DNA from 2 places in the Companilactobacillus sp. FL22-1 genome. Region 2 is predicted to be linked to the other one. Evidence: a T-box and tRNA genes for the amino acid it is inferred to sense, from the RefSeq annotation. Region 2 holds a T-box; the other holds one or more tRNA genes.
What was found. The T-box of region 2 lies ahead of asnS (asparagine--tRNA ligase). A T-box ahead of a tRNA ligase gene usually reads a tRNA of that ligase, here a tRNA-Asn.
Positions count from the first base shown of each region.

Region 1: it encodes a tRNA-Asn, which carries the amino acid that the T-box ahead of asnS (asparagine--tRNA ligase) is inferred to sense. The anticodon was not compared.

Region 1 is NZ_JBINJY010000003.1:197,645-214,644, forward strand. Features, by position in the region: gene ACG72T_RS03835 (amino acid permease) at 82-1,530, shown strand; gene serS (serine--tRNA ligase) at 1,880-3,169, shown strand; tRNA gene ACG72T_RS03845 (tRNA-Asn) at 3,233-3,305, shown strand; tRNA gene ACG72T_RS03850 (tRNA-Thr) at 3,384-3,456, shown strand; gene ACG72T_RS03855 (FAD-binding protein) at 3,652-5,472, opposite strand; gene ACG72T_RS03860 (FAD:protein FMN transferase) at 5,606-6,535, shown strand; gene ACG72T_RS03865 (NADPH-dependent FMN reductase) at 6,631-7,239, shown strand; gene ACG72T_RS03870 (NAD(P)H-dependent oxidoreductase) at 7,250-8,461, shown strand; gene ACG72T_RS03875 (FAD-dependent oxidoreductase) at 9,597-10,952, shown strand; gene ACG72T_RS03880 (YfhO family protein) at 12,141-14,681, shown strand; gene glpK (glycerol kinase GlpK) at 14,794-16,302, shown strand; gene glpK (glycerol kinase GlpK) at 16,342-17,000, shown strand, end outside.
Region 2 is NZ_JBINJY010000008.1:6,671-23,670, forward strand. Features, by position in the region: gene ACG72T_RS07775 (SLAP domain-containing protein) at 1-1,846, shown strand, start outside; gene asnS (asparagine--tRNA ligase) at 1,904-3,295, opposite strand; T-box leader at 3,363-3,596, opposite strand; gene ACG72T_RS07785 (alpha/beta fold hydrolase) at 3,681-4,397, shown strand; gene ACG72T_RS07790 (hypothetical protein) at 4,482-5,177, shown strand; gene ACG72T_RS07795 (nicotinate-nucleotide adenylyltransferase) at 5,245-5,889, opposite strand; gene ACG72T_RS07800 (MalY/PatB family protein) at 5,945-7,114, opposite strand; gene ACG72T_RS07805 (DUF3737 family protein) at 7,115-7,981, opposite strand; gene ACG72T_RS07810 (ABC transporter ATP-binding protein) at 8,083-9,876, opposite strand; gene ACG72T_RS07815 (ABC transporter ATP-binding protein) at 9,869-11,626, opposite strand; gene ACG72T_RS07820 (lactate oxidase) at 11,821-12,921, opposite strand; gene ACG72T_RS07825 (cation:proton antiporter) at 13,016-14,182, opposite strand; gene ACG72T_RS07830 (zinc-binding dehydrogenase) at 14,266-15,222, opposite strand; gene ACG72T_RS07835 (AzlD domain-containing protein) at 15,334-15,660, opposite strand; gene ACG72T_RS07840 (AzlC family ABC transporter permease) at 15,647-16,354, opposite strand; gene ACG72T_RS07845 (fumarylacetoacetate hydrolase family protein) at 16,496-17,000, shown strand, end outside.

The DNA.
Region 1 (17,000 bases), on a different contig from region 2:
TGGGATAATTACATATAATCCTTATTGTCGGTAGTTCCTCTGATAATAAGGATTTTTTTGTCCAAAAAAGGGGAATTAAAGATGGAAAATAATGATGTGAACAGGTCGTTGAAGACCCGTCATTTGTCGATGATTGCCTTAGGTGGATCTATTGGTACTGGTTTGTTCGTTGCTAGTGGTTCGTCTATCTCAACCGCCGGACCAGGAGGAGCCTTGATAGCTTATGTGGCTATTGGTATCATGGTTTATTTCTTGATGACCAGTCTTGGTGAAATGGCAACTTATATGCCTGTTTCAGGATCTTTTGCTACATATGCAACAAAATTTATTGATCCAGCCTTTGGCTTTGCTTTAGGTTGGAATTATTGGTTCAATTGGGCCATCACTTTAGCGGTAGATTTATCTACTATTTCTTTGGTGGTGAGATATTGGTTCCCAAGCTGGTCTTCTTGGAAGATAAGTTTGACTTTTATGATCATTTTATTAGTCATCAACTTCATTTCAGTAGGATCCTTCGGTGAGACGGAATACTGGCTCTCATCGATCAAGGTTGCAGCAGTAATTATCTTTTTGATCTGTGGTATTTTGACAATTATGGGTATCTTAGGTGGACATGGTTCAGTTGGTCTATCAAATTATACCTACAAAAGTGCACCATTCGTAGGCGGAGTACCAGCTATCCTAAGCGTCTTCGTCGTTGCCGGGTTCTCTTTTCAAGGAACTGAGTTGATTGGGATCACTGCTGGTGAGTCAGCAACTCCTGAAAAGAGTATTCCTAAGGCCATTAAACAAGTCTTTTGGAGAATTTTATTATTCTATATTTTGTCAATTGCAGTAATTGGAGCATTGATTCCTTATACAAGTCCTAATTTATTAGGATCAGGAGCAGGAGATATTGCTATCAGTCCTTTCACGATCGTCTTCAAAAAAGTCGGTATTCCTTTGGCAGCTGGAATCATGAACGCCGTTATTTTAACTTCGGTTATTTCGGCAGCTAATTCCGGTTTGTACGCTGCTAGTCGGATGTTGTGGTCAATGAGTAAGAACGGCATGGCACCTAAGGCCTTTCAAAAAACTAATGGTCGTGGAGTACCGGTTTATTCATTGATTTTGACAGCATTGGTTGGTGCAGTTGCATTATTTACGAGTTTGTATGGTGATTCGTTCTATGAATTACTAGTGGCAGCTTCTGGTTTGACTGGATTCATTGCCTGGTTAGGAATTGCTTTTTCACATTATCGTTTCAGAAAAGCTTATCTGTATAAGGGCTATAGCTTGGACGATTTGAAGTATAAAGCTAAGTGGTTCCCATTTGGTCCTTTATTGGCCATTGTCTTGGGAATCATCATCATCTTAGGTCAAGATGTTCGTTCGATGGTTGACTTTAACTTTGGCCGACTCTTGATCAGCTACAGTGGATTGATTATTTTGTTCATCTGCTGGGCTTACTACAAGATTAGATATAAGACCAAATTCTTAAAACTAGAAGATATTGATGTCGAAGAAACTAAAAGAGGCACTGACTACTAGTTGAAATTTGATCTAAATTAAATTATGATTAACGAAGAATATTAAAAAGCTTAAAGAGTGCCTACTCAAAAACCTTTCAGAGAAGCGATGGTTGGTGAAAATCGTGATGGTTATATATTCCAGCATTCTAGCAACGGGTAATGCCGTTCGGGTTGATCCGATAAAATCTGAAAGTGCAGTGTATTTGTATACGCTGAAGCTGGGTGGTACCGCGAATGGCCGATTCGTCCCTTTAGAGGGATGATTCGGCCATTTTTTATTTTCTCAAGATTTTTTTGCCACAGTTTTGGTTGAATCAAAATGGTGACAGTAAATTAAGTTATTACTGATATGTAAAAGGAGAGCGTTTATGTTAGATATTAAATTGATCAGAAAAGACCCTGAATGGATCAAAAACAAGTTGGCTTCTCGTGGTGTAAAAAGCGATGAAATTGACGAACTATTATCATATGATAAAAAACGTCGTGAATTGTTAGTTCAAACAGAAACTTTGAAGGAAAAGAGAAACACAGTTTCCCAAGGTATCGCTAACAAGAAACGTAATAAAGAAGACGCTAGTGATGAAATTGCTGCTATGAAACAAGTTGGAGCTGACATTAAGAAAATCGATGCTGACTTGGAAGAAACTGAAGGTAAGATGAATTACATTTTGGTCCGCCTACCTAATATTCCTGATGATTCTGTTCCAGTTGGACCTGATGATAGTACTAATGTTGAAATCAGAAAAGTTGGTGCGATTCCTAAGGAAGGTTTCAAACCTCGTCATCACTGGGATATCGGTGAAGAATTAGGAATTCTTGACTTTGAACAAGCCACAAAGGTTTCTGGATCACGCTTCGTTTACTACATCGGCATGGGTGCTCGGCTTGAACGTGCGGTTTATAACTTTATGTTGGATCAACATCAAAAAGAAGGTTATACCGAAGTTATCCCTCCATATTTGGTCAACAATGGAGCAATGTTTGGAACTAGTCAATTTCCTAAGTTTACCGAAGACGTTTATACGGTTATGGTTGACGAAAATCCTTTGACTTTAATTCCAACAGCCGAAGTTCCTTTGACAAATTACTTTGCCGATAAGATTTTGGACGAAAAAGATTTGCCTAAGTATGTTACAGCTTTGACACCTTGTTTCCGTTCTGAAGCTGGTTCTGCTGGACGTGATACTCGTGGCTTGATCAGAATGCACCAATTCAATAAGGTCGAGATGGTTAAAGTTTCTAAACCTGAAGAATCATACAATGAATTGGAAAAATTGACTGCTAATGCTGAAAATATCTTGAAGCAATTGGGCCTTCCATATCACGTGATCGTACTTTCAAGTGGGGATGCTAGTTTCAGTTCCGCTAAGACTTATGACCTTGAAGTCTGGATGCCTGCTCAAGATAAGTATCGTGAAGTTTCAAGTTGTTCTAACTGTTTGGACTTCCAAGCACGTCGAGCACATATTAGATATCGTGATGCCAATGGTAAGACACAATTGGCTCATACCTTGAATGGTTCTGGACTTGCTGCCGGCCGTACTGTAGCTGCAATTCTTGAAAACTATCAAAATGAAGATGGTTCAGTGACAATCCCAGAAGTTTTGGTTCCATACATGGGTGGCGTAACTAAAATTACTAAAGAAAATGCCAAATAGTTATTGACCTTAAGTCTATAAATTGATAAGATTTAATAGTTCTGTTAAGAGCTATTAAATTATTCCGGTTTAGCTCAGTTGGTAGAGCACCTGACTGTTAATCAGGTTGTCGTCAGTTCGAGTCTGACAACCGGAGTTATAAATACTTAGGAATTACCTAGGTGTCCCATAGATTACATCTAGTTGATGAGATTAGATGTAATCTTTTTATTAAGCCGTCTTAGCTCAGTTGGTAGAGCATCGGTATCGTAAACCGGCGGTCACAGGTTCGACTCCTGCAGACGGCATTCTTGATAAAGTATTGATGTAACAAACTCCCAAGAGAAACCTTAGTGTTTCTCTTTTTTTATTTTCCCTGCTAAAAACAAGTATTAATGTAAATAGAGCGGCAACTCAAAATCGAGTTGCCGCTCTATTTAGTCTAAGCACAAGCAATTGTGCTTTTGTCCCACAGTTATGTTCTAACTTCATAGTTTGAGTAATTATTTAATTTGCTTTAAAGCATTGGCGACAGCTTCTTTGATAGCTTTGCTAGAAGCAGAAGCACCGGAAATTGAATCGACATCAACGGAGTTTTTTGCCACGATTTCTTGTGGTAATTCTTTGACTGCTTTGAGTCCATAATCATCGGATTCACTTTGCTTTAGGACTTCGATTGCTTGAATATCATCTTTGTTCTCAGCGGTAACACGGACGACGATTTCATTTCCCATCCCAGCAGTCGATTTACCGATATATTGATTCTCTTTAGTCTCATAGTTTTCTTCACCGATATCTGAACCAAGACCGGATTCGTGAACGCTGGCAGAAGTTTGAGCATCGACTGTCGGTGTAGCAATTTCTTTTTTAAGACTAGCAGCATTTTCACCGGCAATCTTTCCAAAAATCAAATCTTCGGCTAGGTTACTACCACCGTTATATTGGCGTCCCATTAAACTACCCAATTCACCGGCAGCGTATAAATGAGGGATCACCGTATCGTCATTATCCAGCACCTCAGCTTGAGAATTATGAACCGGACCTCCTTGAGTATTCAATAATCCTTGTACCATGGCCAAAGCGTAGTAAGGACCATCATCAAAGGCACTCAAGGTATCAGCGTCACGGTTAAAGGCATAGTCATGCTTTATTTCAGCAAAGTGGTTGAAGTCCTTGATTGTTTGACTAAGTTTTTCAACTGTGACATCGAGGACTTTTGCTAAAGCAGTCAGGTTGTCAGCTTTAACAACTGAGTCTAAAAATTCTGGGTAAGGGGCGTCTTTATCATTAGCTAATTCATCGTACTTCTTTTGGTCGAAGATAACGAACGGATGACGTTGAGCCAAAGGAATCCGCCAGTTTCCGTGATCTTGAATGTGTCCGTGACGGTGCATCTCATTTTCATCGAAGTAGCGAGTACCATCATCGCCAACAACGATTAAACTGCCTTGATGGAAAGCGGGCCAATCGAATGGTAAGAATTGTGAACGTTGACCGGCTTTAGGTTTTGGCGTGAGTCCATGGAAAATGCCATATGATTCGTAATTATTCATATTATAGAGTTTAGCACCAACTTCACTGGCCATTTTAATGCCGATACCCTTGTTGTAGAGTGAGCCAATAGGATTGAGGCTAGTTTCGCCTAAGTAGTTCTCGACCATTTGCGGATTGTTTTCAAAGCCACCTGTTGCCATAACGATGCCGTTCTTAGCTTGGACGTTCAATAGTTGACCGTTACGCTCGATTTGGACACCAACAATGGCGTGATTCTTAGGATCTTGTATCAAGTGTTTGGCTGGCGTATGGTACAAGACATCAATTTGATCGGCTCGGTTGAGGACTTGTTGACGAAGATTTTTCCACAGTGCCGAGTCAGCTACTCCTTCGTGGACTGCGACTAGTTCATGAGTCTTTTGACCACGGAATTCGGGGTATTCATGTGCCATGAAGTACAAGGCTTTTGAGACTGGTGAATCGGGATGTTTACCCATAATAAAAGGCGTTACGCCTAAATATTTACTCAAATAATTAGGAATTTGATAGAGACCTTGAACAAAAGTATCCATTAAATCGTGATCATATGACAAAGGGAAAGCTAAATCTTCGTAATACTTACGTAAATCTTCAAGATCATCACCAGATGAAATAACTTGTCCTGCATAACGGGTATTACCACCTTCGTGACCTTCGGGTGCTGAGTCAGTAATGAGAACTTTGGCTCCGTTATCTGCGGCAAAACGAGCTGCCGAAGCTCCAGCACCACCGAATCCTAAGACAATCACATCATAAGTTGCGTTCCATTTTAAATTTGAATCTGCAAACATTTCACTCACTCCATTTCCTCTCAATGTTATGATTAATATAACTCTAAATATAATCATTGTGAATAAGTTCTCATTATTGAAAACGACATGTTTCACTGCTATAAAGAATTTAGAAACGAATTGAGGAAGTATCATGGGACTAATCAATAAGAGTTATTATGCGTTAGGAACGGTCATAAATTTATCAGTTGCGACGCCTGCCACCGAAAATGATTTGGAGGCGGGGTATAACTTGATTCAGCGTTTTGAAGATAAGTTGACTGTCAATCGAACTAAATCAGAGGTCATGTCGATCAATGACAACGCCGGGATCAAAGCAGTCGAGGTTCCTGTGGATACATATGCTCTGATTAAGGAAGCTGTCTTGGTCAGTCGCAAACATCTAGGGTTCAATGTCGCAATTGGACCGTTGGTTAAATTGTGGAAAATTGGCTTCAAGGGTGCTAATAAACCAACAGATGCAGCTATTCAGGAACGCCTAAAAATTATTGATCCAGAAAAAATCCTTCTTAATGACCAACAGCACTCAGTCTTTTTGTTGGAAAAGGGTATGGAGATTGATTTGGGCGGAATCGCTAAGGGTTATATCGCCGATTGTATTAAAGCGTTGTGGCAAAAACGTGGTGTAGAAAGTGGCATCATTGACTTAGGTGGCAATGTCTTATTAGTTGGACCAAGCCAGCACGCTGACAAGTTGTGGAATATTGGGGTTCAAAATCCAACTGCACCAAGGGATGTATCGTTAGGTGTGATTCAAACTAAGGCAAAGTCGATTGGGACGTCTGGAATTTATGAACGGAAGTTAGTTATCGATGGTCACGAGTATCACCACATGTTTGATTCCAAGACCGGTTATCCGATCAGTAATAATCTGGCCAGTGTCACGATTGTGAGTGATCGTTCAATTGATGGCGAGATTTGGTCTACTATTGGCTTTTATCAAGGCATGGAAAAAGGAGCTGCTTTGATAGAATCGCAACCTGGAATCGAGGCTATTTTTGTGACTAAAGATTTGCAGACGCATGTGACTAGTGGCCTGTTGACGAGCTTTCATTTAATATAATTTTTGTACATAAAAGCGATTACAAAATTATATTGATTTTATTCGTGAATCATTTTACAATGTACTTGAGAATATATAGAAAATGGGATGATGATATGAATAAGTTTATTGCTATTGTTGGAACCAATGCCAGTCAATCAACTAATCGGGAATTGCTAAAATATATGCAAAGACATTTTCAAGATCAAGCTACGATTGAGATAGTTGAAATTGCAGGCTTTCCAATCTATAAGAAGAGTGCTGATCAATACATTCCTGAGGGAATCAAAAAAATTGCTCAACGAATCGAGGCTGCTGATGGAGTGATAATTTCAACGCCAGAATATGACCATTCGATTCCCGCCGCTTTGACTAGTTTCTTAGCCTGGTTATCGTATGAAATCCATCCCTTTGTCGATAAGCCAGTAATGATCACCGGTGCTTCGTACGGTTCGTTAGGATCATCAAGAGCCCAAGCTCAGTTGCGTCAGATTTTAGATTCACCTGAACTAAAAGCTCGGATCATGCCTAGTTCTGAATTCTTATTAGGCCATTCATTACAAGCGTTTGACGATAAAGGAGATTTAAAAGATGTTCAATTGGTTGAACAATTGGATGGTCTCTTTAAAGACTTTGAACAGTTCGTTAATATTTCCAAAGAATTGAATCATGCCCATGACATCAACAAGAAAAAGGCTGAACAATTCTCCTGGGACAAAGATTAGAGGGAAAACGATGAAATTTGTTGGAATAGCAGGATCGATTGCCGATCAATCATATAATCGAATGTTACTACAATTTATGGAAAAACATTTTGCAGGAGTTGCTGATATCGAATTGTTGAATATCAATGATGTACCGATGTTCAATGAAGATGATGATCAAACAAACAGTGAAGCAATTCAAAATTTATGCCGCAAGATCAGTGCTGCTGACGGAGTTATCATGGCCACACCAGAACACAATCATACCGTCACGTCAGCGTTAAAGAATGTGATCGAATGGCTATCTTATGAAGTTCATCCTTTGGATGGCAAGCCAGTGATGATCGTTGGAGCCTCATATCATAATCAAGGTTCTTCCAGAGCACAATTACACTTACGTCAGATTCTTGAGGCACCCGGTGTCAACGCTATCGTTATGCCAGGGAATGAATTTTTGTTAGGAAATGTTAAAGAAGCTTTTGATGAAAATGATGATTTAAAGGATCAACGAACGATTGATTTTCTACAATCAACGTTAGAAAAATTTGTTAAATTTGCGAAGGTGATTAATATGATGGGACAAACAAATGGATACGAAGATGAAGATTTAAGTGGTAAGAAAGGAACAGACACTACTGTTCAAGGTATCGATATGAATGCTGATGATTGGTTGGATCAGGCTGCTAAAAAGGTCAATGCAGTTGACGGCAATACTTACGTTAAATTAGATAGTGGTTTATTGACAGTTAATCAATTGAATTACTTCCTCAAGACGATTCCAATTGAATTGACTTATGTCGATGAGAATAATCAATTTATTTATTACAATAAATTCTTGCCAACTGAAAAGATGTTAGCTAAAAGAACTCCTGATCAAGTGGGTGATGGTTTAGATAAAGTTCATCCAAGCATCGAACGTGTCATCACACATGTTAAGCAAGTTATCAACGCTCTAAGAACTGGCGAAACGGACTTAGTTTCAATGCCTGTCCCTGGTGGCGACGAAGAAAAGCATCATGTTATGCATTATTACAAAGCAATGCATGATGAAGAAGGCAACTACAAAGGTGTTAATGAGTGGGCCGTCGATCTAAAACCAATCGTTGACGAATATCTCAAAGCTACCGGTCAAAAGTTAGTTAAGGATCCAGATGCTAAATTAGATGCAACTTCCGGTGCTTCTAAGAAACCAGAAGTTAAAACCGAAACAGTCGATGCTACAACGAGTGCTTCAAAGCACTAAATCAAAACGAATTAATGATAATTGTCTGATTTTATTCGAATTAATATTGAAAAAAATGCAAAAAAAAACAGCCTGTCTGGGGGGACGGGCTTGTTTTTTTTGTTACACCATGCGTGTAACGGCATTACCAGTAGTGTCAGGGAAAAGATATGAATGCTTGTGAGGTTTCCATATTATTGTCAAATAGAGAGGGATTTGAGGGATTTGTTAATTAATTTGTTAATTAATGAAAGCATTCAAAGTAAATTATTGTAATGGGATACGCATTTGAGGGTGTGAAAGAAAATTGATTGAGGGGGGCAATCTTCTTTCAGAATGCGTTAAGCATAAGGTAAGCAGTATGAGGATGTACCGCTTATCTTCATTAAGAGTTAAAAAAAGGAAGAAATAGCATTTACATATCTTTGTCCCTTTCACAGTTATTAATATACCACATATGTTTAAACAGAAAGATTCATATTTGAAAAAATTTCTTTTATAAATCTGATTCAAGCCTAAACATTAAAAAATGGCAAAAAAAAACTAGCTCATCTTGGGGGGACGGGCTTGTTTTTTTTACTACAAGAATGTGTAGCAGCATTACCAGTAGTGTCGGAGGTAAGACATGAACGCTTGTGAGATTTCCAAATTGTCAAATAGAGAGGGATTTGTTATTAATGAAAGCATTCAAAGTAATTATTATAATGGGATACGCCTTGAAAGGAAATTGATTGAGGGGGGCAATTTTCTTCCAGGCGAGTAAGCTTTTTAAGATTAACGATATGAGGATGTACCGTTAACTACATTAAGAGTTAAAAAAAGAAGGAATTTGCATTTTTCATATCTCTACCTCTTTCACGATTACAATATACCACAGGTGTTTAAACAGTGTAACTCAATTTTGATAAAAATATTTATTTATAATTAAACACACAAATTCTACTATTTGTGCAATTATAATGGTAACCTAGTTTTTTCGGCGCCTGTATACTTAATACACAGATATAGAGAAAATGAGGAATAACGTTACGCAATTATAATTAACATTCAAATATTTATAATCCAGATATATTTTTTTAAATAGTATGTAAACGCTTTAATTATGTTAAAATGTTAACTATAATGTAAATATAACGTAAAAAAGGTGGCTACAATTATGAAAGTTAGTATCGTAGGTTGTACACATGCTGGAACATTTTCAGCAATGAACATTTTAAAGGAGCATCCAGATTGGGAAGTCTCCGTCTTTGAACGTAATGATAACCTTTCATTCTTATCATGTGGGATTGCTTTGTGGGTCAGTGACCGTGTTTCAGACCCTAATAAGATGTTTTATGCTAGCCCAGAAGCTTTGACAGAAATGGGTGCTCACATGCACATGCAACATGATGTAACTAACATTGATTTTGACGCTAAGAAATTATCAGTTAAGAACTTAGTTAGCGGCGAAACCTTTGAACAGCCTTATGACAAATTAGTTATTACAACTGGTTCTGCTCCAATCGTTCCACAAATTCCTGGAATTGATTCAAGTCGAGTAAAACTCTGCAAGAACTGGACTAACGCTACAGAATTAAAGGAAAATGCTTCTGATATTAAGAGCGCAATCGTTATCGGTGCTGGATATATTGGTGCCGAATTAGCAGAAGGCTATTCAACACTTGGTAAAGAAACAACCTTGATCGATGCTTTGCCAGATGTTTTAGCAAAGAACTTAGATCCAAATATGTCAGCAGTAGCAGAACAAGATTACCGTGATCACAACGTTACATTGGGCTTGAATGAAAAAGTTCAATCATTCGAAGAAACAGATCACAGCGTTATTGTTAAGACTGATAAGAACTCATATGAAGCCGATATTGCCGTTATGTGCGTTGGTTTCCGTCCTAATACTGATATGTTCTCAGATCAATTTGAAACATTACCAAATGGAGCTTTGATTGTTGATGAATATATGCACACAAGTAAAGCAGACGTCTTCTCAGCCGGAGATGCCGCTTCAGTCTTCTACAACCCAACTCAAGACAATCAATACATTCCATTAGCAACTAACTCCGTACGTCAAGGTATTTTAGTAGGTAAGAATATCGAAAAAGATACCGAAGCATACATGGGTACACAAGCAAGTTCAGCTGTTGAATTGTTTGGCAGAACATATGCTGCCAGTGGCTTGACAAAAGTTCACGCCGAAGCTTTAGGCAAGAAAGTTGAAACAGTTTCATTGGAAGATAACTACCGTCCAGAATTCATGTTGACAACTACACCAGTTTTGATGAACTTAGTTTGGGATCCAGAAACAAGAGAAGTTCTTGGTGGAGCTTTGACAAGTAAGTACGACGTTTCACAATCTGCCAACCTCTTATCATTAGCTATTCAAAAGAACGTTACGATCGATGAATTATCAATGGTTGATTTCTTGTTCCAACCAAACTTTGACAAGCCAGTCAACTATGTCAGTGCATTAGCTGGAGCTGCCGTAGAAAAAGCTGACTCAGTAAAAGTAACTGATTAGCAACGATATTAATAATTAAGTAGCCGAAAGGCTGCTTTTTTTTGTGCAGTGTTTTTTTTGTTCACTGCCGTCATCCGCTCCAGTTCTGGGGGATATGGAACGTGGTGGGCCGACTTGGAGCCAAGAGAACCGCTTGTCTTCAAGCTCGACCTTTTACTAAATTGGCAAGGTTCGCCAATTAAGTAAAATTTCACCACTGATATCCCCCAGAACTTCCGCTCCTGACTTGGGTTACTGCATATTTGATTTGTTAGTGATATATATAGGGGTCCCCACATTTTTGATTGTGCTCGGTAGGAGTGGAAGCTGGAAAACCTCGGTGCTTAAGGGCAAAAGATAAAGGACAAGACAAAAAAATGTATTGAATTGACTTTTATCTATATCAATTCAATACATTATTTAATTTCTATCAAAGATATTAATTCATTTAAAGACACTGGTTCATTTTATCTTTTAAGGATTTAAGTTTTTGACTTTAATCTTTAGCCTTTGAACTTGCTATTGCCTTTGAACTTGTTTTATCTCTTGAACCTGTTCACTTGAGGGATATCCAAATATGTTTTAACATTCTAGGCTGTAGTGAGAGCTCTGAGGGGTCTCAGCCATGAAATTGTTCTTAGTGGGCGAAGCACACTTAGAACAAGGCTCGACTTTGAAACAATTGCGAACTTCAATTGGTTCAAAGCGATGCCCATGGCGTTCCAGACCCCTCAGAGCCGAACGGAAGCCGGCAGTGAACCAATACCAAAGCATCACCAAACCAACCAACCAATCAACCAAGCAAGAAACTTCACATTAAGTTCATAATTTCCTACGACCAACTTCATAATATCCAGATATTATGTATTACATAGTCAAGTATGGCTATACAAAAAACGAGGTGAAAAATATGAAAAAACATCCAATTCTCGTTCTAACGGGTGTCTCCGTCTTAGATGCAGCTTGCACTAAGATGATCAGAAATTACAACGAAAAGAAATTTTTAAACTAAACCATCAAAAATACAAAATACAAAATCAAAACCATTCACATTCAAAAACAAAATCAAATAATAATTAGTCCGAGGTAAACAAATATGAAAACAAATATGATGACAGAGCTTGCATATGCAAGCTCTTTTTTTGTCGTCATTTTTGCAATTGGCGCCATTATCACATATTATTTGATTAGTATTGAAGGAGAAAAATTATGTCGAAACGTCATGCCCTGTATTACTTTGGAGCGTTTTTATTAAACCTAATTATTATTTCATTTATATTTGCTTATTCAGGCTTAGTCCCATTTGGTAGCAATAATTTTTTGAGTAGTGATTTAGGGACACAATATTTAGCTTTTCTAACTGAGCTCAGACGGCAGTTGGTTTCGGGTAATTTACACTTGTATCTCTTCAGCCAATCACTCGGAGATAACTTTTTCCCGGTTATAAGCTATTATTTGTTGTCACCATTTAATTTATTGATCGTTTTGTTTAGTCCACAAGGGATACCGGCGGCCGCAAACATTATCATCATGCTAAAGATTGCCACGATGGGCGTTACGATGGCTTACTTTTTAAAAAGCTATTTCAATAAAACGCTTTTCGCTAATTACATGTTCACAGTCGCTTATGGATTCTGTGGTTTTGTGGCGTCATATTTTTACGACTTGATGTGGCTTGATGCTTTGATCATGTTGCCGTTAGTTGCGGTCGGGGTGATAAAGCTGATTAAACAGCAACGTTACGTGCTCTATTATGTTTCCTTACTTTTAGCAATTATTTTTAATTATTACTTGGGCTACATGCTCTGTATTTTTTCGGTTTGTTTTTTCGTCTATATTGGTCTGGAGAATAAACTATTCCAAGCTAACAATAAGTGGCTGATCATTAGAAATTATTTGATCACTTCGGTTTTGGCAGGCTTGAGTTCAATGGTAGTCTTGGTTCCAACTTTGGTCGGAATGATGAAGACGGCGAAGACTTCGTTTAATTTGTGGAATTATTTACCTTCAGCTCGTTTTGGTTTAGAGGCATTGACACAATTAGGAATTGGCGGCAATACTTTTGACCAAAGACTCGAACATGGTCCGTCAGTTTTTATGACTTCGACAGTTTTGATTTTACTATTGAGTTATTTTGTCAGTAACAAGATCAGCAACAAAGATAAATGGTATGCATCACTATTGATTGGAGCCTTGTTGATCAGTATGTTTGTGACGACTTTCAACACGGTTTGGCACATGTTCCAAAACCCCGCTGGTTTTCCATTTCGCAATAGTTTTATTTTTTCCTTCGTTTGTGTTTTTATGGCCTATAAAGCATTTGATGCCGGCGTTTACCGCGATCAGAATACCGTCGTCAGAGGCACTTGTTTAGCGGGGATCTTGATTTCAATCGGTTATATTACAGAATGGCTCTTGCCCAAAATTATCGAGAAACTCGGCTTCGGTACCCCAAATCGACAATATGACGGCCGTTACTTCTTCTTAAGTATCGTTTGTGTGATCGTCAGTGGCCTGATTCTTTTAGGGTTAAATCGGAATCAAAAAGTCATCAATTTATTGTTGTTGATGATCGTCTTCGAAGTGATTGCAAACTTTAATGCGGTAATCAGTACCGCCGGTTTAGGCAATCAATTAGTATATCGAGCAGAGTTCGTTAAGGAAAATGACATCCTGAAAAATATTAAAGGTCGAAAACAATTGGGCCATCGAATAATCGTTTCCAAATCAGGGTTGAACAAAGCTTTTCCGGAAAAATATAATAATTATAACGACCCTATTTTATTCAATATCAATGGTTTGAGCCTCTATAGTTCGACTTTGAACCAAGACACTTTGCAGATGATGCACAATTTAGGATATTTTAGTTTGAATGTTCGAAGAATCAGTTACTATGGAGGAACTAATTTAACGAATGCTCTGTTTGGAGTCTATTATCGAATCCGGCAGTGGGATAATCATTATCACGTTGAAGAAAATTATAGCGCACCATCGATGGGATTTTTGGTTGATAAAAATGTCTATGATTTTCAAATGTACACTAAGCAAGCTCTGACTAATCAAGATTTACTTTGGCAAGCTTTGAACGGTAATAGTTATCAGTATTTGAAAAATGTCGATATCAGCAGTATGGATCAAACTGATGTAGGGAAAAAGACGCTTTATGACTATCGATTGACGACAAGAACTAGTGGACCGCTGTATTTTTATGTGTCGCCGATGAACTATGATACCGCTAAAATTTATGTGAATGGCAAACGAGTCCAAACAGCTTCAATGAATGTCTATAGTGCAGCCACTTTACGCTTAGGACATTTCAAAACTGGTGAAAAAGTCGACGTCAAAATTATGACCAATAAGTCCTTAGACTTAAATCCAAGTTACTTCCAATCACTTGATCAAACGGCCTTCTTAGCCTCCCTTAAAAAATTCCGAGCTAATTCTTTGAAGATCACATCAACATTGAATCACGATACAGTTCGCGGAACCATCGATGTTGCCAAAGATTCGCCAATGCTATTCAGTATTCCTTACGATGACGGTTGGAGCATTAAGGTTGATGGTAAAAAAGCTAAAATTCATAAAGTGGTCGATAATTTAATGGCAGTAAATCTCAAAGCCGGAAAGCATCAGGTGGCTTTAAATTATCGAGTTCCTGGATTGAAATTGGGTTGGTCCATCTCAATCTTATCGGTAGGATTGTTCGCCACTTTTAATTGTATTGAAAGAAAAAAGAGAAAATTGTTTTAATTAAATGAATATAACAACAAAATATTAAAAATTAAGTGATAACAGTTTGCAAAATTTTGCAGATGTTATACTATTCAAATATGAAACGTTTACATTAAAATGAGGTGAAATGATGGCTAACGAATATATTATGGCGATTGATGAAGGTACGACAAGTACTCGAGCAATTATCTTTGACCAAAAAGGCACTAAAATTGCCGATGCACAACGTGAATTCACACAACATTTTCCCCAACCAGGCTGGGTTGAACATGATGCTAATGAGATTTGGAATGCAGTTCAGTCAACGATTGCGACGGTCTTTATCGAATCTGGTATCAAGCCAAAGCAGATCAAGGGGATTGGAATCACGAATCAACGTGAAACGACAATCATTTGGGACAAGAATACCGGTTTACCAATCTATAATGCGATCGTCTGGCAAAGTCGACAGACTGCTGACATCGCTGATGAATTGAGAGATGCTGGTCTTGGTGAGATGATCCACGAAAAAACTGGTTTGCTGATCGATCCATATTTCTCAGCTACAAAGATTCGTTGGATTTTGGATCACGTCGATGGAGCTCAAAAACGAGCTGAAAACGGCGATCTCTTGTTTGGAACAATTGATACATGGTTATTATGGAAGTTATCTGGTGGTGCTGCCCATGTGACCGACTATTCTAACGCCAGTCGGACGATGTTATTCAACATTCACGACCTTCAATGGGATGATGAAATTCTAAAAGCACTAAATATTCCCAAAGTTATGTTGCCAAAGGTTCGGCCTAATTCTGAAGTATATGGTCAAACTAAGGGCTACCACTTCTACGGTTCAGAAGTTCCTATCGCTGGTATGATCGGTGACCAACAGGCGGCACTTTTTGGCCAGATGGCATTTGAACCAGGAATGGTAAAGAACACATATGGTACAGGGGCTTTCATCGTGATGAATACTGGTGAAAAACCTAAGCTATCTGATAATAATTTGTTAACGACCATCGGTTATGGTATCAATGGCAAAGTTTACTACGCTTTGGAAGGTAGTATCTTTGTAGCTGGTTCAGCTATCCAATGGTTGCGTGATGCAATGCATTTGGTTGATACAGCTCCGGAATCTGAAGAAGCTGCTTTGGCTTCAAGTGATGACGATGAAGTGTATGTTGTACCAGCCTTTACTGGTTTAGGTGCACCTTACTGGGATTCCGATGCTCGAGGGGCAGTCTTTGGCTTAACTCGTGGAACGACTAAAGATGATTTTATCAAGGCCACTTTGCAATCGTTAGCTTATCAATCACGTGACGTTATTGAAACTATGAAGCAGGATACAGGTATTGAGATCCCAACTTTGAAAGTCGATGGTGGGGCTGCCAATAACCGCTATCTAATGCAATTCCAAGCTGATATTTTACAAACTCCAGTTCAAAGAGCCAAGGATTTGGAAACGACTGCCTTGGGAGCTGCATTTTTAGCTGGACTAGCAGTAGGCTATTGGGATAACCTAGATGATATTAAGCAACAATATGCTACTGGGGCGACATTTGAACCAGAAATGGATGCTAAAAAAGCTGACTATCTGTATGAAGGTTGGCAAGAAGCTGTCAGTGCAACTAGAAAGTTTAAGCATAAAGTAAGAAAGTAAAAGGCGGATTTCGCCTTTTTTGGTGTTTAGGAGTTAGAGATGGAGAAAGAATATATTTTAGCAATTGATGAGGGAACTACTACAGCACGGGCAATTGTTTTTGACCATAACGGTAAAAAAGTTGCGATGGCTAGACACCCAATCAAACAAATTTTGCCTAATCCAGGTTGGGTCGAACATGATCCTAATGAATTATGGAATGCGGTCCAAACAACGATTGCGACTGCTCTGATCGATTCAGGTATTAAACCAGCCCAAATCAAGGCTATTGGTATCGCCAGTCAACGTGAAACAACAATCGTTTGGGATAAAAAGACTGGCTTACCAATCTACAATGCGATTGTTTGGCAAAGTCGCCAAACTGCTAAAATGGCTAATGATCTGATCAAAGAGGGATATCGTGACGAGATTCATCAAAAGACGGGCTTGATTATCAGTCCTTATTTTTCAGCTACGAAGATTCGTTGGATCTTAGACTATGTCGAAGGTGCACAAACTCGGGCTGAAAATGGTGAGTTATTGTTTGGAACCGTTAACACTTGGTTATTGTGGAAGCTGACTGATGGTGAAAACTTTGCCACAGACGCTGCCAATGCCAGTCGAACAATGCTTTATAATATCAATACTTTGCAGTGGGACGATGGATTATTAGAATTATTTAATATCCCGCGTCAGATGTTACCAGAAGTGAAATCCAA
Region 2 (17,000 bases):
AACTCAAGAAGCTCAACCTGTTGTTGATACTGCCACAAATTCTGACGATGTTTTGATCAATAATCCAGAAGTAAAGCCCCTTAATTATCCAGATCCAGTTAAGGCGGCAGTTTCTATCAGTGCAACTAATGACAAAGCCAGTGCAACATCTCAATCAACTGATGACAACAAAGATGACACTATAATTGTAGATGCACATGCAAAAACTATAACTGCAAATTACACGATTACCAATACCTCTGATAAGGCACAATCTGACTATGAAACAGTTTTGATGTTGCCAAAATATGAAAAAATGTATAATAATAATAGTATTCTGATGTCTGATGACACTGACCTAAAGTCCTACATTACCGGACTACCTACAGGGGCTAAAGTTACTTACCTAACAGACACTGGTGGCTACGCTACTTATGAGCAACATATCGCAGACGATCCTAATTTTAAACTATCCAGTGTAAATGAAATTAAGATTGTTCCATCTGGAACTTCTTTAGGAGTGGGTCAAACAATCAAGGTAACCATACCTCTTGTAAATAATAATAAGAGTACCACTCAAGCCCAAACCGCTACGCTTGGTGTTTATACATATACAAACTATTTTAGAGAAGCTTATTTAACAGCTTATTTTAAAGGTTTTAGTGATAATATATCTGGCAGTAGCATCAAGGGGCAATATCCAGCCGTAACTGTCAATCAGTTGAATGTTTCTTATACAGCAGCTGATAAAGAACTTCAAGATCAAATGCCTTCTTACATTTCTGGTAGCGATATCCAAATCAATAATTTTAATCAATCAGACAAGAACCAACTTGTTGATGCAAACAAAACTAATTGGACATATATCAGTGATATCTACGTTAACTTGGTTAACAACGGCATCACAAAAATTGCAAACAACGATGGCTACTCAATGCTTTTGAATCCTGACGGTTCACAGCAAACTGAATATTCATATATAAATTCTGGATCTCAAACTGGCCCCACTATTCATCCTAATCCTAACAATGAAGGCACTTCAGGTGGCTCTTCTATTGGAACAATTCCTGGCATTTATATTTCCATGAGACACGTCATTAATGCCTCCGATGGCACTACAAAAGTTGGTGAAACTTGGACCGCAGCAGACAACTTGAAATCAGTTCAAGACAACAATGATACCACTTTAACTGGTAATGATGCTGTCAATGCTGTTTCAACAACAATCACAGACAAAAATGGTGTTCTAAAAGATGGTAAAGTCGTCAAGGCTGGTACGTTCACTGTTACTTATACTTACAAGCTAAAAGATGGTACTCCTATCATTAAGACAGTCACCGTTACTGCAGACCCTGCAAAGAATAACAATTCTGGATCATCTACAAATAATTCTGGCTCTTCAAATAACTCAAGTGGAACGTCAACTGACACAAGTGATCCACTAATTTCACCTAACTCACCTGAAGACATTAACGATGTTGACCGTTTAGTTTCTACACATCCTAAGTTGGGCAATGTCACTCTTTACACGCTTGAAGTGTCAAAAGTTCAAAATCGTAGTCTAAAACCCGCGACCGACTGGTTCAGTGATAAAGAAATGAGTTTCGGTGGTGATACATACTATCGTGTTGCTACTAACGAATGGGTCAAAGCAGCGAGTGTTTATGTCTATGAAAATAGAAATATTGTTATCCAAACTAATGCAGATCAACAATTAGTTGACTCACAAGGCAATAACATTACAAGCCATGAACTTCTTGCTAACACTGCATGGAGAGTAGATCGTATCGCTTATATCAATGGTAAAACTTACTATCGTGTTGCCACAAATCAATTTGTTCCAACCGATGCCGTAACTGTTTTATAAAATCCAGCGAATTAAAAAAACGTAAAGCCCAATGACTTTACGTTTTTTCGTACCTAATTAAAATTCAGCATTACCTGGTGTTCTTGGATAAGCAATGACATCTCTGATATTTTCCATACCAGTAATGTACATAACTAATCTTTCAAAACCAATACCAAAGCCTGAGTGAACTGTACCACCGTACTTACGCAATTCTAAGTACCACTTGTAGTCTTCTTCGTTCATATCAAGTTCAGCCATTCTCTTTTCAAGCTTATCTAAACGTTCCTCACGTTGTGATCCACCGATCAATTCACCAATTTCAGGAACTAACAAGTCAGCAGCGGCGACAGTCTTACCATCGTCATTAGCACGCATATAGAAGGCTTTGAATTCCTTTGGATAATCAGTAATGAAGACTGGCTTCTTGTAAACTTGTTCTGAAAGATAACGTTCATGTTCGGAATCAAGATCAAGTCCCCAATATGGTTTAACTTCAAATTCAACGTCAGTTGCTTTTTCCAAAATATCGATTGCATCTGTATAAGATACATGAGCAAATTCCTCACCGGCAGTTGCCTTCAAGCGGTCGATCAAAGTGTTATCAACGTTTTCGTTCAAGAAATCAAGTTCTTCTTTAGCATTGTCCATAACGTAGTTGATTACGTATTTCAACAATTCTTCTGAACAATCCATTTCATCTTGCAAGTCTGCAAAGGCCATTTCTGGTTCAATCATCCAGAATTCGGAAGCATGGCGTCCAGTATGGGAATTTTCAGCTCTAAACGTTGGGCCAAATGTGTAAACATTTCTGAAAGCTAAAGCAAATGGTTCAACTTCAAGTTGTCCAGAAACGGTCAAATTGGTTTCCTTTCTAAAGAAGTCTTCATTGTAATCAACTTTACCTTCATCAGTTTTAGGGACGTTGTTCAAATCTAATGTTGTAACTTGGAACATTTCACCGGCACCTTCAGCATCTGAACTAGTGATGATTGGTGTGTGAACATAAACAAAGTCATGTTTTTGTAAGTATTCGTGAATGGCAAAGGCTGCTAGTGAACGAATACGGAAAACGGAATAAAAAGTATTTGTTCTAGGACGCAAATGAGCGATCGATCTCATAAATTCATATGAGTGTGCTTTCTTTTGGAGTGGGAAGTCGGGATCTGATGCTCCTTCTTCGACAACTTCAGTTGCATGAATTTCGAATGGTTGTTGAGCTTTTGGCGTTAAAGCTAATTCACCGACAACTTTGATTGTTGTACTAATAGGAAACTTTACAACTTCTGCGTAATTTTCCATATCGCTAGTAATAACGACTTGCACATTCTTGAAGAATGAACCATCGTTTAGTTCAATAAAACCAACACGCTTAGAACCTCTAATTGTTCTGATCCAACCTGATACAGTGATCTTGTCACCATCAGCAAATTCTTTTTTGTATAAATCTTTCACTAAGACATCTTCCATTGTTATTTCTCCTTAATTCTTTGGAATACTATGTGATGAAATGAAAAAAAGATCCTCCATCCCCAGTAAAAGGGACGAAAGATCTTTCCGCGGTACCACCCAAGTTTTTTTATAAAAAACACCTCAAAGTACATCAAATACTTGCCAATTATAACGTACTGGAATACGTCTGAACCTACTCTCGAAATTTCAGCCAGAAGACCAAAGATGTTTTTCCTATATACCGACACGCCAAGTTCTCACTTATCTTGACTCCCTGTGGATAAAGTACATAGTACTCCTTCTTTTCAATATCTAAGATATTTTTATTTTCTTAAATGTAGCATATTTTCATAAGGAATGTAAAGTACAATATTATTAGAAATAATTGAAAATGGAGGAAAGCATGAAAAAAGTCTCAAAATTTTTGCTTAGTTTGGGTATATTTCTAATTATTCTAGTTATCGCCAGTATCAGTTTCATTAAAATCAAGGAGTATCCTCCCTCCGTCTTAGCCAACAACGCCGCCAAAGAAAGCACAGTCGTCAGCAATACTATCAAATTTCAAGGCGATGATACCAAACCAATGATTATCTTCTATCCTGGGGCCTTAGTTGACCCTAAGAGTTACAGCATTTGGGCGCAAAAAGTAGCTCAAGCAGGCTACAGCGTTTACATTGTCAGATTTCCATTAGACTTGGCAATTTTAAATACGAATGCAGCAAATAAGGTTCAAAACAACCAGCCTTACATCATCGGTGGTCATTCATTAGGTGGTACGATGGCCTGCCGTTACGCTAAGAATCATGCCGACAAGTTAAAAGGTGTCTTCTTATTAGCCAGCTATCCTGAAACTGAAGGTGATTTACATAAGATCAAAATCCCCGTCCTCTCCGTAACTGCTTCAAGAGATGGAGTTTTAAACAGAGCAAACTACCAAAAGGCCAAAAAGCTGTTACCAGCCAATACAGATTTTGAACAAATTGCTGGTGGCAACCATGGTGGTTTTGGAAGCTATGGATTACAGAAAGGTGATCACAAAGCTCAGATCAGTAACGTAAAACAACAAAATATTATAAGTTTATTACTAATAAATTGGCTAAATCAGGAAATCAGTAGTTAATTTAAAGCGTTTTCATAAAAAGCCACAAAAGCGGATACATTTTTGTTATACTCAGGTTAGTCGTTATCATTTTTTGGGGGAAATATGACTATATTAGTAAAGAAAGACATCAATCTATCAACCGCTGCCACATCATTTCTTCAAGAATATCTTGAACACATCCAAGCGGTTAATCAAAAAGACATTTATGAGGGTTTAAATAACCACCAAATTCTAAAGAATAAATTCATCTTTAAAATCTACCAATTAGAAAATCTTGATTTAGCGCATGTTGACACGCATTTCGATGGCAAACAACTCCAAGTTTTTGCGAACATTTGGAATGAAGAGTCAACAAATATTGGCTCGATAATCTTGGACGACGACTTAAAGTCTGCACTCAAGCAAGATTCTTATCCTACCCTTTTGATTCATGGTGGCCCTTTTAAAGAGGTTGTCACGGATGAATATGGTGATGACAAAATCGTCGACGGTGTCGAACCATACCATCTAACGCTAGAAATTCATCAAAGCGAGCCACGTAACAGTTCGATCCAGAGGTTAGATACCGCCTATCATCAAGCTTTTAAGACTGAAAATAGTTTAGTCAATTTTGCTAAAAACTTAATTAGATGTTTTGCGGTCTTAGGCTTAATCATGGGTCTGGGCTTTATGTACTTCGGCTTTTTATTGACTGGCGTCTTAGTAATCATTGCTTTTTTCGGATTCAATCTATATACTCTACTGCTTGCTGACACGCATAGTAATGCCAACGTATCGCAACAACGAATCAACCCTTAACAGTAATAAAGAGAGGACCTAATTCACACGAATTAGGTCCTCTCTTTTTGATTAATAGCCAATTAGCTTATTTACGATAAATTCCTCGATCTTTAATATACCAAGCAACATCGTCAGGAACAAAATATTTCAGCGACTTTCCTTCACGAACCCTTTGCCGAATAACTGTTGAACTAATTTCAATCACGGGCGTATTGACCCACATAATTGGGAAATGAGACTTTTTCTCAAATCCTTTTCGACAGACACCGACGAACTGAACTTCCTTGACAAGTTCATTGATATGGGACCATTTAGAAAGATTCTCAACCATATCATAGCCGACGATCAAGTAATATTTCGTATCAGGATGACGCTGTTTTAGTTTATTGACCGTTTCATAAGTATAACTGACTCCACCAAGATCGATATCGGTCATATCTAGCTCAAAGTGAGGATTGTCTCTGATTCCAAATTTTACCATGTTGATTCGATCATCGACACTAACTTTGGGAATATAACGACTGATTCCTTGATGTGGCGGTACTTTATCGGGAATAAATAAAATCTTATCCAAATCCAATTGTTCATAAACTTGTTCAGCAATCATCAAATGACCATTGTGAATCGGATTGAACGGTCCAGCCAAAATACCGACATGCTTCTTATGTCCAGTCGTTTGTAATTGGGGCTGGACTTTTGGTTTAGTAATAACTGACGTTGCAGCATTCATAAATTCACCTGCTTTAAGAAACTATTTTCAGTTATTATTATAGTCTAAAATCTTATTATTTTTGATAATCTTGAATTGATTTTTGCAGCCGCGTTAAACCATCTTGAATCATAACCTGTGGACTGGCAATATTCATGCGGATAAAGTGTTGACCATCGCCACGATAAACTGAACCGGGATTAACGATCAAACCGCTGTCTTGACGAATAAAGTCACTCAAAGCTTGTGAATCTTGCGTGAGCTGTCCCACATCAAACCATAACAAGTAAGTGGCTTCACTGGGAACTAATCTAATTTCAGGAAGCTTCTGTTCTACAAAATCAGTTACTAATTGCCGATTACTCCGTAATTGTTTTTTCAAAGCTTTTAACCAGGCATGTCCTTCATTGTAAGCAGCAATCGTTCCGGGAACAGCTAGAAGATTGGGTTCAGCCAATTCTTCACTATTCAACCCCCGGTTAACTTGGGCTCGCAAGTTGGCATTTGGAACAATCAAAGTTGCTGCATGTAACGCCGCTACGTTGAACGTTTTGCTTGGTGAAACGGCCACTACCACATTATCCAAATACTTAGTCTCAAGTCCAAAGAGTGGCTGATAATCCTTAGAAGTTAAAGTTAAATCGCCATGGATCTCATCGCTAAATAATTTAACTTGGTATTGCTGACACAATTTAGCAATTTTGGTCAATTCTTCAATACTCCAGATTTTACCGATTGGATTATGGGGATTGCAAAGAATCATCATATTAGTCAAAGGATCACTTAACTTTTCTTCCAAATCAGCAAAGTCAATCTGATAAGTCAGGCTCTTTTGGTCGTAGACTAAGTCGTTTGAAACGATATGACGCCCATTATTTACGATCGAATTGTAAAAGATATTATACACCGGAGCTTGAACTAAGACATTGTCGCCTAATGAAGTCAGTCGTCTTACTGCCGAAGAGATAGCTGGTACAACACCGGTCGCAAAGAGCATCCAGTCAGTTTCTGGCTTGACATGATGTTCTGTCTGATACCAGTTATCTACTGCCTGGAAATATTCATTTGGAATCTCCTCGTAACCAAATAAGCCCATTTTAACTTTTTCTTGCATGGCCGCGATGATTTCAGGGGCTGTGGGAAAATCCATATCGGCGGTAGTCATTGGTAATTCATTAGTGCCAACATCCCACTTAGAAGAGTTGCCGCCACGGACACGATTTAGAGTTTCAAAGTCATATTCCATCTAAACACCTCGTGAAGAACTTTTTTCTTGAACTTGAATATCGGTTGCTTTTGGATCGATCTTAGGATCATCAAAAATAATCTCATCGACTGATTTCACTTTGATCAAACCGCTGATTGGATTCTTGATACTCATCAGACCGGTAGTAATTTCAGCCCTTATATTTGAACAGTATTCAAATGCCAAATCGGTTCTCAAGACTTTACAATTGACCATCTTTAGACCATCGATATAACAGAGTCCTTGATCACTTTCAATTGTACAATTGATCAACGTAATATTCTTGGTGTTCCAAGCTAAATATTCACCACTGATCTTGGAATCATAAATCGTGACATTTTCACAATTCCAAAAGGCATCTTTAGAGACAAAAGTTGAATTATGAATTTCAATATTCTTCGCACCGTCAAAAACATAGTTACCTACTACATTAAGATTCTCGGCATAGATATTGTCACTATCTTTACCAAAGTAATCTCCATTAACTTGAACATCTCGCAGATCAATATCGCTACACGTCCACAAAGTCTCTTCAGCATCAGCAAAATGAACATTTTTGAGCCGAATATCAGTTGCTCTCCGGAACAACTTAGGAGCCTGCAAAGCCGAATTATTGATTTCAATATTATGTGTATACCAAATACCAGAACGGGACATAGTTTCAAAAATACTGTTGGAAACTTTGATGTCTTTGGCATACCAGAGTGGATATTTCCACTTGAATACTACATTATCTAGGGTTAAATCTGAAACTTCTTTCAATGGTGATTCACCTTCACCAAAGGTTGTATCTTTAATATCTGTAGCTTGAATTTTGAATAGTGGACGTTCACCATCAAAAAAGCCTTCTGAAATTTGTTTTCTCATCTAAGTACTTCCAATTATTGATTTATGATTTTAGTTTAAGGTTTAAAAAGAAATATGTTAAATACTCATCTTAAATAGTTAATCATGCTTTTTACTTATAATTAATTTAAATCATCGTTTTGTAATTCATACAATTGTGCATAGTGACCACCTTTTGCCAACAATTCTTCATGCGTACCTCGTTCGATGATCTTGCCTTGATTCAAGACTAAAATCTGATCAGCATCCTGAACGGTTGATAAACGGTGAGCCACTGCAATTGTAGTCCGGTCGTCACGCATTTTAGCAAGCCCTTGAGTAATACTCTGTTCCGTCTGAGGATCGATATTAGCCGTCGCCTCATCAAGAATCAATACTTTGGGATTTCTGACGATGGTGCGGGCAAAGGATATCAATTGTCTTTGACCGGTTGAAAAACTAGCTCCTCTTTCACTTACTTTAGCATGATATTTATTGGGAAGTTTTTGAATAAAATCATCAGCGTCGACAAACTTTCCTGCCTGCTCAACTTGTTGTTCCGTAATTTTCTCATCAAACATCCGAATATTCTTTGCAATATCACCGTAAAATAAATATGGTTCTTGAATCACTAAGCCCAAATTCTGCCGCAATTCTTGTGTTGAATAGTCTCGAATATCATGACCGTCGATCAAAATCTGACCTTCACCAAACTCGTAGAATCGCAGCATCAAATTGATAATGGAACTCTTTCCACTTCCGGTGTGTCCTACAAAAGCTACTGTCTGCCCTGGTTGAACGGTAAAATTAATATCCTTTAAAACTGGCTTACCAGGGACATAACTAAAGGTCACGTGGCGAAATTCAATTTTACCAGCTGTGATCTTCAACTGACTGGACTCATTTTGCGCTGGAGCAGCAGTTGGATTATCAAATAGCTTCATGATTCGATATCCGGCCACGAGACCATCTTGGTAAAAGGACATGTAATTCATCACATCGGCCAAAGGATTGAAGAAGTTCTCTTGGTAAGATATAAAAGCATAGATCACACCAGCTTGGACGACCAGATGCATACTTTGCCAGCCAAAACCGCCAAGAGAAATTACTTCGGCCAAAACAAACATCAAGCTGATCGTAGGATAGAGTAACAATGAATTGACATTGATCATCTTATTTCTCATTTGAAAATAAGCTCCGTTACGATCTTCAAATTCGGCAATCATTCGCTGTTGTTGACCAAATTGTTGAATAATGTTGATCCCCATCAATGATTCGTTCAACTTAGTATTGATCTGACTCAAGTACTCCCGTAAATGTTGATAAATGGTGAAACTCAACTTTTGATATAACATGATCAAGCTATACCAAATAATCACAAAAAAGGCTGTCGCCAGTGCCAAAATTGGTTTAACTGTCCACATTGCGATAAAGGCTGAAATCATCGCAAAGAAGGCCAAGACCAAGGTTAAAAATAACATCCAAAAATCGTAAAGCGTCTTTGTGTCATTGGTAACTCGGGATACGATTGAACCTGCGGGCGTCGTATCGAAGTAATTTAAACCTAATGTATGTAATTTATGAAATAATCTGCTTCGAATTTTTTCGAGAGTTCGTTCAGCTCCCATAGCAAAGGCAAATTCTTGGATAAATTGAACAATTGCTTTGATGATAATACCAATCGCATAAACAGTTGCAAAGCCAATGATTATCTGCAGACCAGTACTCTGTTTCGATAAGTAATTATCCATATAGTATTGCAACATTCTTGGTAACAAAACATTGATCACGCTCAACAGCAAGGCAAAAATAATAGCAATTCCAAACTGACGCTTAAATAACCAAGCAAATTTAAAGAGGCGTTTTAAAACTTGTCGTTGATCTTGCTTAGTTAAAGTAGGCATCTCGTTTGGATTTTTTTTATTCGGATCATTCATGATTTAGCCTCCCCTCAATTTGAGCTCGGTGAGCTTGAAGATTATAAGTATCGGCATACCAACCGGCTTGTTCCAATAGTTCTCGATGATTACCTTGTTGGAGGATAGTTCCGTTTCCAATTACTAAAATTTTGTCAGCATTTTCAACTGAACTTAAACGACTGGCAGCAATAATTGTCGTACCTGTTTGGCGATTTTTTTGTAATCGCGCTTCAATATTGCGTTCAGTCTTGGCATCAACCGCTGACAAAGAATCATCCAAAATCAACATCTTAGGATCACTCAAAATAGCTCTGGCAATATCTAAGCGTTGTTTTTGGCCGCCTGACAAAGAAACCCCTAATTCACCAACTTGAGTATCGTAACCTTCTGGCATACGGGCAATATCTCCATCCAGGTCAGCAATATGACTCGCCGCTTCAACTTGTTCTTGAGTTGCGCTGATATTGGCGAATCTCACATTATCACGCACCGTGGTCGAGAACAAAAAATTAGTCTGAGGAACATACCCAATTGTGGCCAAATAACTTTCCAAGTTATATTTGCGAATATCGATCTGTCCGACTTCGATTTTTCCGTCGTAATGATCAAAATCACGCATTAACAAACTAATAATGGTCGATTTACCACCACCAGTTGGTCCAACAATTCCTAAAGTCTGTCCTGGTGCTAAGTCAAAGTCGACATTACTTAAAGCAACTGCCTGATCATCTGGATAGTGAAAAGTATTGATGTCAAAATTTAAAGTCGCATTGGGTACAGTCGTCAGAGCATCTTTGGGTTGAACCAAAGATGACTTCTCTTGTAATAATTCATTGATTCGGTCATAACTAGCAGAACCTCGCTCCAATAAATTAAACAAACTTCCGACCGCATACATTGGCCACATCAATTCGGCCATATAAGTAATAAATGAAACTAATTGACCAATCGTAATTCGGGAATGTAACACTGCCAAGCCACCAAAGATGATGGTGATAACATAAGACAACCCCATAATAACGGTCGTTAGTGGATCAAACAGCGAATCCAACCGATAAGAACGTTTATTAGCTTTGATATTCTGGTCAACATATTTATCAAAGTCCGCCTCGTCCTCTTTTTCCTGACCTAAAGCTTTGAGAACCTTGATTCCGACTACACTCTCTTGAGTCTTATTATTGATACTGGAAAAAGCAGCTTGGGAATTTTTAAAAGCAAAATGAACCTTCTTCCCTAAAACATTTGCCATGACAGCTAATAATAACATGGGCAAAACTGCTAATCCGGTCAATTGCCAGTCGATCAATAATCCCATCGCTAAAATCATTGAAGAACCCGTTATCAAAGAATCGGCTAAAGTTAAAATACCCGGTCCGGCAACATCTCTGACCGCATCAATATCGTTAGTCGCATGCGCCATCAAATCCCCGGTTCGCCACTTCTGGTAGAAAGTTGTATCCATCCGCATAAAATGCCGAAATAACCGGCTCCGCAAATCCCGCTCCAAAACATAAGAACTGCCGAAGATCATTTTTCGCCAGACAAAACGCAATAAATATTGACCGATCCCCGTAACTATTAGAATTACTAGATTAATTATTAGGAAACGTTGCGTCATATTCTTCTTGCTGACAGCATCGACAATATCCCCGATGATCCGTGGTGGAATAACATTACAAATTGCCACAAGAATTAAGGCAATTACACCAAGTAAATACTGCTTCCATTGGTGTTTAAAAAACCAACTTAATCGAGAAAAAATCCCCATATTTATTTCACCACCTTTATAAACTTTGTTCTTTACTTTACACCTTAGAGCTCACTTTAACTCAACAAATTTCTCAAATGTCTCTAAAAAAATTAAATTTTTTCACAGAAACCAGTCAATTTTTGTTTTTTTGGCAATATAAAAAGCCTCGGATTTTCCGAGACTCTTTGAGTCCACTATTAAATTTTTTTAACTTAGTCTAGTAATTCAGTATTCTTAACATCGTTAATAGTCTTTGTGCCTGCTAATTGCATAGTAATTGAAAGTTCTTTGTTCAGATGTTCAATTACATCAGTAACACCTTGAGCTCCACCAAGATTCAAACCATAAATAATTGGACGTCCGAGTGCTACTAAATCAGCACCACTTGCCAAAGCTTTGAAAACATGTTCACCCCGACGAACTCCACTATCGAAGATAACTGGGACTCGTTTGTCAACAACTTCAGCGATATATGGCAAAACTTCAAATGAAGCAGGACCACCGTCTAATTGACGACCGCCGTGATTGGAAACCCAAATACCATCAGCTCCAAAATCAAGTGCTAATTCAGCGTCATCTGGAGATTGAATTCCTTTAACGATCACTGGTAGACCCGACATATCTTTGATTTTTTGAATATCAGTTGGTGCGATTGCTTGTTTAGCCGAAGCATATATTTCGGAAATTCCCTTTCCTTCACCATCACCGGCTGAGTATCCTTCCAAATTAGGCATTGGTAGTGGGAATTGGAATTTATTTACGACGTCAGCTTCACGATATCCACCTAGAGTTGAGTCAACTGTCAAAACGATAGCCTTAGCACCGGCCTTGACTGCTTTATCAAGTAAGAATTGATTAAATTTGTCATCTTTACTCATATATAATTGGAAAAATTGGGGAGCATCTGGAGCAGCGGCAGCGGCATCTTCAACTTTAGTGCTGGCATAAGTACTGATAGAAAAGATTGATCCCGCAGCGGCAACACCTTTGGCAGTATCGGTTTCACCTTTAACATGAGCCAAACCTTGAGCGGCTGACGGAGCTTCAATGATCGGTGTCTTCAAATCAATGTCCCAAATCTTAGTAGTTAAATCTGCGTGATCGATTTCTTGCAAAACTCGAGGCATAATTTGTTTGTCGTTGAACGCAGCGGTGTTTTCACTCATCGTCCATTCATCTTCAGCTCCACCACGAATGTAGCCAAAAGCACCCTTCTCATTGCTCATATGGTCTCTGACTCGAGCTTCCAAACTAGCCAAATTAACAATATCAATATGGTTCTCGGCTGTACTTGCTTCATATTTCTTATTCATTGCACATTCCACCTTTGACTTGTTTTATTAACAAGTTCAGTTTAATCTACTTTTCCAAAATAAGCTGGGATTTATACTCGATGAACATAAAAAATTATTTAGTAATCTCAACCTTTTGATGAATAATTCTATTAAAAATAATTGGGCAGACTAAACACGTAATAATAGCTGCTAAGGTGATTGCACTGGACTGAGCTGAATTGATTAATTTTAAATTACGACCAACTTCCAAGATTGGCAATACTAAGGTAATTGTGGTCGAGGTCAAAATTGTTGCCGCCAAAGCATAGTGATTCCCAAACTGTTTTTTAAAGGCAAAGTAAACTAATGACTTCGACAAGACAAAGGCAATCAAGAAAATTGGGATCAACATTAGAGCGTCTTGATTAGTTACTAACTGTCGCAGATTCAATTTAACTCCCGTAGTGATGAAAAAGACCGGAATAAAGAACCCATATCCCATTGAGCTAAGCTTTTCTTGAGTATCAGCTTTTGGCTTCAACAATTTCATCACTGCACCCGCTAAGAAAGCACCAAGGATACTTTCAGCGCCGATTTGTTCCGCAAATGTCACTAATGTGAAAATCAAGAAAAAGGCTAACCGAATATCTAGCTGAGTCGTAGCTTTATCGATCTTATCAAAGAATATATAGACTCGATTGAATCGGTATAAGAGAATAATCGCAATGATAAAGATTGCAGGTAAGCCTAAGACGGACAAGAAATGACCTTGCTGAACTGCAGAATAGACTGTCAGCGCCATTAAGGGAATAAATTCACCTAAGGCAGATGTTAACAAGATCGTTTGTCCGTAATTTGTTTTGACTAGATCGACTTCTTTTAACAACGAGATAATCACACCCATTGCGATCGTACTCAATAAGATCACTGCTAAAATCAATTGCGTAAAAATACCCGTAATATACAAAATCAAACTAAGAATTATTGACATCACAAAGATCGCCAAAAATCCCCAGATTGAAGGCTTTAATGGTGAGTAAACTGTCGGATCCTTTTGAGGATTGAATAATGAAAAGTCGATCTCCATTCCACCCAAAAAAATCAACATGATCACGCCCAAATTGGCGATGTACTGAACACTAGTACCCATGTGCACGATATTTAACCCAGTTTTACCAATGATGATACCCATAATAATTTCCGAAATTGCCGTCGGCATTCTCGTTAAATGAAATTTAGCGGTGATTAATGGTGTCGCTAAAGCCGCAAATAAGACGATTAAAAGTGCAAATTTTTCCATCAGCAGTTCCCCCTGAAATAACATCACTATATAATACTGCACTTAAATCAAAAAAACAGCCTCATTATCGAGACCGTTTAAAATTATTTATCATTTACGACAACAACTTTACCTAAATTATGTCCACTTTCCAAATATTCATGTGCCATTTTAACTTGATCTAGTTCAAAGACCTTGGTTGGTTTCACGTTCACATGATACTTCGTCACATAATCTAACATTTCATTGAGTTTTTCACTAGTAACTTCTCCAGATGACATCGTGGTTAAATATGCTCCTTGATGAATCACAGCAATCGGGTCAAAATCTTCCAAGAACCATTTACCGCCAAGCTCCCCAGTCTGACAAACAATTGCTCCTGATGTGACATGATTAAAGGTATCTTTTAAAGTCGTTGCCCCAACTAATTCTAAGACTTTATCGAATTTCTCAGCAGTCATCAAATGATTATCTCGATCTTCAACAGCTTGATCATAGCCATTTTCTAATAAAACAGCTTTTTTATCCGGATTACGAACCGAACCAGTCACCTTTATCTCTGGATACTTAGCTTTGATTAGACGCAAAGCCGCAATCCCTACCACACTAGCACCTGAACGAATCAAAACTTGATCAGTTTGTTGTAAGTGAAGATTCTTTAAGGAACCAAAAGCCGTGTAATAAGTTTCTGGTACGGCAGCTAAATCAGGCCAAGCTAAATCAGTTGTCACCGGATAGATTTGCTCATTAGGCAATAGGACATATTCCGCATAAGAACCATCAAAGGCTCGTCCCATTTCACCCATAATGGAGATTACTTTTTGACCTTTGGTTAACTTATCGGTAGTGCTTTCTTCCACGACCCCAACACATTCAATACCTAAGATTCGTGGAAACTTAACACTAGGTGAATCCCCTTGCCGGGTAAAAATCTCAGAATGATTGATTCCAAAACCTTTTACTAAAACCAATGACCAGCCCGGTTTAACTTTAGGCGTTGGGACATCCTGATATTCCAATACTTCAGGCCCACCAGCTTTTTTTACAACAATTGCTTTCATAAATTGCCTCCATAACTCTTCAATTAAAGCCATTATATTCCAGAACAAAAAAAACGTGGAATAAAACCTCTCCGAGTCTTCCCCAGAAGGTGTTTTCTCCACGCAAATAATTTAAATAGCTAAACGTACTAAAGCTAAGGAAATGATTCCAACTACCACAATCAAAAGTAACTTCTTTGTCAGTATCGCTGTTAAAACAGTTGGCAGAGAAGCAAACAGATTCGCATAATTGATTGTTGGCAATTGACCTAAATGTTGCTGGAATAGATTCTCAAACCACAGAGCTGCCATAATCGTAATCGTTACAAAGCCTAGAAATTCGACAACTTTTGCTGACAAATTAAACTTTTTCAAGAATAGAAAAGGCAACGTTCTTGATAACCAAGTGACTACCCCACAAAATATAATCGTTGTTAGGACAAATTTAATTGATGACATGTTTTAAAATCACCCCTAACGCACAACCAATCAAGGTTACAACTAGAATCAATAAATCACTCGAAATAAAAATCAGGCCAAAATAAACTAACGGCAACATTATCAAAACCACAAGTAATTGGACTTTTAAAGAGATGGACTTATCGTTGATTATTTGTAAATACAACAATCCAATAAACATTGCCACCAAGGCAAAATCCAATCCTAAAGCTTGAGGATTACTAATAACTTTGCCTAACATTGCCCCCACCATCGTTGACGCAGCCCAAACCAGATAGGCCAACAGGTTTACCGTATTGAACCATTTGAAATTCAATTTTCCATCGGTAAAATTCAACTTGTTCATACTCAGTGCAAAACTTTCGTCGGTGATCAAACTACCAATCAAGATATTTTCCACCAGTGAATTCTTTTTAAAAAAATTGGCTGTGGTCATACTCATTAAAATCATCCGGGAGTTGACTAAAAAAACTGACAAGACAATTGAAATCATTGGTGTGCCAATAGCTAAGAGACTCACCAAAATAAATTGTGCTGACCCAGCATAAACGATCAATGACATCAGAGTAGCCATCAAAACACTCATCCCTGCAGAAGCGGCGACAATTCCAAAAGAAATTCCAATTCCTATATAACCAAAAACCGTTGGCAAAGTATCTTTAATTGCTGTATCAATACTTAAACTATTGTTCACCTTCATCCCCCCTTTAATATAAAACATTATATTAATTTTAATTTGATTAATTGTCAAATAGCAATTAAAGGTACTAAGCTAACTCTATCAACCAATTTGTATTAAAATAAAACTATTATCAAGTGAAAGAAGAATTCAAAAATGAAACTTGCGATGTATCATCAACAACCCGTCCTAGTCACTAAAGATAGTCTTCAACAAATCAACGATTACCCAGATATTCAAACTTTACTGCCCCATCTGCAGGAAAAACTATCTCTAGGTTCAAAGCAAACACTACCTGATCCTTTGGACTTGTCTGCTCCAATCACCAATCCCAAACAAGTCTTTGCAGTTGGCTTCAATTATCGTGATCATCTTAACGAACTGAAAACCAAAGCTCCCCAAGTCCCAAATATTTTCACCAAATTTGTCAGTTCACTGACAGGACCGAATCCGACAGTTCATATCCCCAGCCCCAAAACTGATTGGGAAACTGAACTAGTCATCGTGATCGGTCAAGGGGGTCGTAATATCGACAAAGACAAAGCCTTGGCTCATATTGGCGGATTCATGGTCGGCCAAGATCTCTCCGATCGGCAACTTCAATTTGCAAATGACCAGCCCCAATTTTCATTGGCCAAATCATATGAAAATTTTTCTCCAA